DNA from 2 places in the Cellvibrio sp. KY-YJ-3 genome. Region 2 is predicted to be linked to the other one. Evidence: predicted binding sites of a transcription regulator. Region 2 holds the regulator's gene; the other holds the start of a gene.

Region 1 (2,475 bases), 1.2 Mb from region 2:
TTTTTGATGATGATGGGTTGCTGAGCTGAATTCTTTTCCATAAAAAATCGACCTTACTTCTTGCTGGCGCGATATTGCTCTTCCAGCTCTTTAAAGCTGGGGCGAACACTGTGGAAAAGAACCTTACGACCAAACTCGACCGCGACCTGCGGTGGTACTCCGTTCATGGAAGCAACCAGTACCGCTTTTACACATTCGTAGGAACGGCTCTCGTCGCGTACCTTGCCCTGTAAATAACTCGCAAATGGTGCGATGAAACCGTAGGCAAACAAAATACCGAGCAATGTCCCCACCAGAGCCGCCGCTACAGCAGCGCCAATTTCCGCTGGTGGCCCACCAATTTTACCCATAGTAATAATTACCCCGAGCACGGCCGCGACAATCCCAAAACCGGGCAAACCATCTGCCGCATTCTGAATGGCACCAGGCACTACAGAGGCTTCCTGATGATGACCATCAAGCTCCTGCTCCATGAGTGACTCCAGTTCATGGGGCGCCATATTGCCTGCCACCATAATGCGCAGGTAATCGCAGATGAATTCAACGATATGGTGATCTTTCAAAATAGAAGGGTAATTAGCAAAAATAGGACTGGAGTCGGGCTCTTCGATATCACCCTCAATGGCCATCAAACCTTCACGTCGAGTTTTGTTGAGGATGTCATAGAGCAGCGTCAGCAGCTCCAGGTAAAACACCTTGTTGAATTTGGAGGGCGTCATCAATGAGCCGCCGGATTTGATAACCCCCATAGTCACCGACAGCGGATTACCAATAATCATTGCCCCGAAAGATGCTCCGCAGATAATCAATACCTCGATGGGCGACATCAGCGCCATTGGGTTACCGCCATGGACAACAAAGCCACCGATAACACAACCGAGGACAACAATAATGCCCAAAATGATATTCACGCAAAAACCCCCAATCCAAAAACAGGTTTGCCCCGAAGAGATAAGCAACCCGTGAAATAACAAAACAATTCAGGCGACAAGCTTAACAGTACCGTTTGAGTATAGGCAGCTTGAATTGAGGATCAAGACAAGAACAGGATTTAATCCATAACAGACGACGGCAACACAGCAATTACCCCTGATTCAGATAAAGCATCGTAGAATATCGGCACCGTTTTAATTTACTCGAGTATCAACCTATGAAAATTGAAGATCTCAGCCCCGCCATGCGGGAAAAATTGGAAGCCGCCGCCTTTCGTCGCTTGGTTGCACACTTGGATAGTCGCAAAGATGCGCAAAATATCGACTTGATGAACCTCGCCGGGTTTTGCCGCAATTGCTTAAGCAAATGGTATGTAGCCGCCGGAGCAGAACAACAGCTTGAACTCGATTATGAAGATGCGCGCACACACATTTATGGTATGCCCTACAGTGAATGGAAAACACAATTTCAAACGGAAGCTTCGCCGGAACAACAGGCAAAATTTGCGCAGGAAATGAACAAAAAAGATTAGCCAACACAAATATCGAGACAATAAAAAGCCGTTGCAACTGCAACGGCTTTTAGCAGACCCCATAAGCAGTGGGGCGATTAATTGCAGGGATTATTTCAATTGATACGCTGTCACCGTATTTTTGAAAAAATTGGGCACAAACAGCTGCTGGGTATTGGGGTCGTAACCGATGTCCGCCGTATTGATTTTTTGTTCGCGTGAATCGATCAACAATTCAAGACGACCATCGCTGTGAACGTAATACACCAAGCCCACCCAGCAAGACACAATAAACTCACCGCGCTCAATCATTTCTATACCGTCAATTCCTGACTCAAACCCTTTGGCAATCACCGCACGATTTTTGTCTGCATCAACCAATATTAACTCTTGGCCAGCGCCTACCACCAGGGTAGAACCTAAGGCTTTCAGGCCATTGGCGCTGCTGACCTTATCCAAATAGAGTTCGATTTTACCATCCAGATAGCGGTGGACTTTATTCGTGCGCGTGTCAGATACAAACACCACACCGGAAGAATTTACCGTCACATCATTTAAAAAAACTGAATCGGCAACAGGAATTTTTTTGATAACTTTCTGTTTTTTGATATCAATAATGACCAGTTCGGTAATATCGGCCACATAGAGGTAATTCTCGTGCAGCGCCATACCTTTGGGCGCGTTGAGCCCGCTAATCCAGTTTTTATCGATTACTTTGCCATCGGTGGCTAATTTTGTGATGCCACCTTTGCCGTCAGCCACATTACCCTGCCCGTCAATCAATGCTACAAACAGGTAGGGCGCCTTTTTGTCGGCCACATAAAGCACTGACTCGGGCGTGGGTAAATCGATCGTTTGCCACAGTGATTCCAATTGTTTGGCAGCCTGAGCCTGAGCGCCAGCAAATAACAAACTAAATGATAAAACGATGAGCGTAGAGAATTTTTTCATGGATAAACCTCATTATGGTTATGGGTCAACACGAACACGCGCAGCAATAACACTTGTGCAACAGTCGGCGCATCCACATC
Region 2 (2,475 bases):
GGCATTCGCGCCACCCATACCCTTGCGGATGTTCTCGCCGGCACTCATTCGCTCAGCGATGTGTTGGTCACTGGCCCCGCCGGTGTAAAAATTGTTCCAGCATCCTCGGGTGTACAGCGTATGGCGGAGTTGAGCAGCGCCGAGCATGTGGGGCTTATCAATGCCTTCAATGAACTTTCCGATCAAGTGGATATTTTGGTGATAGACACGGCCGCGGGTATCTCGGATACCGTGGTTAGTTTTGTGCGCGCCGCCAACGAAGTCATTATTGTCGTGTGCGATGAACCTTCTTCCATCACCGATTCCTACGCCCTTATCAAATTATTAAACAAAGAATATGGAATGCAGCGCTTCCGTGTGGTCGCCAATATGACGCGCACCCAACAGGAAGGCATGAATATGTTCAACAAACTCAATACCGTTTGTGAGCGCTTTCTGGATGTCACACTCCAGTTTGTAGGCCAAATTCCCTTTGACGAAAATGTGCGTAAAGCCGTGCAAAAACAAAAAGCCTTGTTGGAGTTTGCCCCTGGCTCCAAGGCGGCAGTGGCAATACGTGCGTTGGCCCAAGCAGTCGATAAATGGCCGCTGCCATATTCTCCCACCGGGCGCCTGGAGTTTTTTGTCGAGCGCTTGTTGCAGGCCGCGAATGCGCGTTAGCAATATCCGCATACGCAGTTGCATAGACATTGGTGTGTGACTAGCGTTATGAATCGCTACTCACGAGAAAGTGAGGCAGGGTTGCCAATAATCACGGCAGTTTTTGCTAAACAAAAGGTGTTCGATGGCCGCAGTCAATGGTTTAGCCATGTACGATAAAAAGACCTTGCTCGATGCGCAAATCAATGTTGAAGACTTTGCTCCGCTGGTAAAGCGCATCGCTTACCACATGATGATGCGTATGCCTGCGTCCGTGCAGGTAGATGATCTGATTCAAGCGGGCATGATTGGCTTGATCGAAGCATCACAAAAATACGATGCATCCCGCGGTGCCAGTTTTGAAACCTATGCCGGTATTCGCATTCGCGGAGCAATTGTTGATGAAATGCGTCGTGGCGATTGGGTGCCCCGCTCAGTGCACCGCAATGCGCGCCGTGTTGCGCGTGCCGTTGCCGCCGTCGAGGCGCGTACCGGGCGCGATGCGACCGACGCCGAGGTCGCTGCTGAACTAGAGGTATCGCTGGAAGAATATTTTGAAATGCTGCAAGACTCCAACGGTAGCCGGTTATTCAGTTACGAAGAAACCTTCGGTGAAGAAGACAGCAATATCGACGCGTCCGAACACAGCAGTGCTTTTGTTAGCCCGTTTGAAGGGGTTCAGCGGGATGGGTTAAAAAAAGCCTTGGCCGAGGCGATTGCCTTGCTTCCCGAACGTGAGCGCATGGTGCTCGCCCTCTATTACGATCAGGAATTAAATCTCAAAGAAATTGGCTTGGTGCTTGGTGTTAGTGAATCCCGGGTTAGTCAGATTCACAGCCAGGCAGCCGCGCGTTTGCGCCACCGCCTTGGTGGTTGGCAGCCCGCGTAAACTGGGTGAAAAACAACCAAGGGCAGTGTGGTTTGCTCGCCGTTGCCAGCAGAATCGCAAATTAGTCTGTAAATACAACAATTTGCGCTATGATTTGCAGTAAAAGTTGAAGATTTACGCGCCGCCACTGGCCGAAGCTTTAACTCCTACTAGACTATGAATTAATAAAATTCCCTTCTGGGTAATTGGAGGTTGCGTTGGATAAGAACATGAAAATCCTGATTGTTGATGACTTTTCAACAATGCGGCGGATCATCAAAAACTTGCTGCGGGATTTGGGGTTTTCCAATACCCACGAAGCAGACGATGGCGTAACGGCATTGCCGATGCTCAAAAATGGCGATTTCCAGTTCCTGGTCACTGACTGGAATATGCCGGGCATGACCGGTATCGATCTGCTCAAAGCGGTACGTGCAGACGAAAAGTTGCGCACCTTGCCAGTATTAATGGTGACCGCAGAAGCTAAGCGCGATCAGATTATTGAGGCGGCTCAAGCTGGCGTAAACGGCTATGTCGTTAAGCCATTTACAGCGCAGGCGCTGAAGGAAAAAATTGAAAAGATCTTTGATCGGGTCGGTTAATCACCGTCGATTAAATAATAAATAAGGCTCTGCCATGGCATCTGAAACCCAAACATCGTTCAACAGTGAGTTTGTTGTCGAATTGAGAGAGTGCGCCAAATTGCTTGCGGAAAAACTGCAGGGCAATGAGATTGAAGAAGCATCGCTCTTGATACAAACCATTACCCAATCGCGTGATCGCCATATTTTTCAATCGGTAGGGCGCCTGACACGCGGTTTGCACAATGCAATTGTCAATTTCAATGTGGATGCCGACCTAACCAAAGAGCCGCCCAAGATTGCCAAGTCTGATATTCATGATGCGTCCAATCGGCTCAATTATGTGATTGAACTAACGCAAAAAGCGGCCGAAAAAACCATGGACGT

Evidence for each region. Region 2 encodes FliA, which starts transcription of late flagellar genes. Its sites were predicted from a motif close to TAAAGTTATNNNNNNNNCGGCCGATANCC; they were not measured.
Region 1: motA (flagellar motor stator protein MotA) is a predicted target of FliA. The motif match lies at 1,112-1,140, and genes of this name have one in related genera.

What each region holds. Positions count from the first base shown of each region.
Region 1 covers NZ_CP031727.1:4,130,565-4,133,039, forward strand. Annotated here, with positions in the region: gene motB (flagellar motor protein MotB) at 1-41, opposite strand, end outside; gene motA (flagellar motor stator protein MotA) at 54-911, opposite strand; gene D0B88_RS17545 (DUF1244 domain-containing protein) at 1,151-1,465, shown strand; gene D0B88_RS17550 (GTP-binding protein) at 1,556-2,395, opposite strand.
Region 2 covers NZ_CP031727.1:2,962,249-2,964,723, forward strand. Annotated here, with positions in the region: gene D0B88_RS12490 (MinD/ParA family protein) at 1-660, shown strand, start outside; gene D0B88_RS12495 (RNA polymerase sigma factor FliA) at 785-1,528, shown strand; gene cheY (chemotaxis response regulator CheY) at 1,726-2,109, shown strand; gene D0B88_RS12505 (protein phosphatase CheZ) at 2,144-2,475, shown strand, end outside.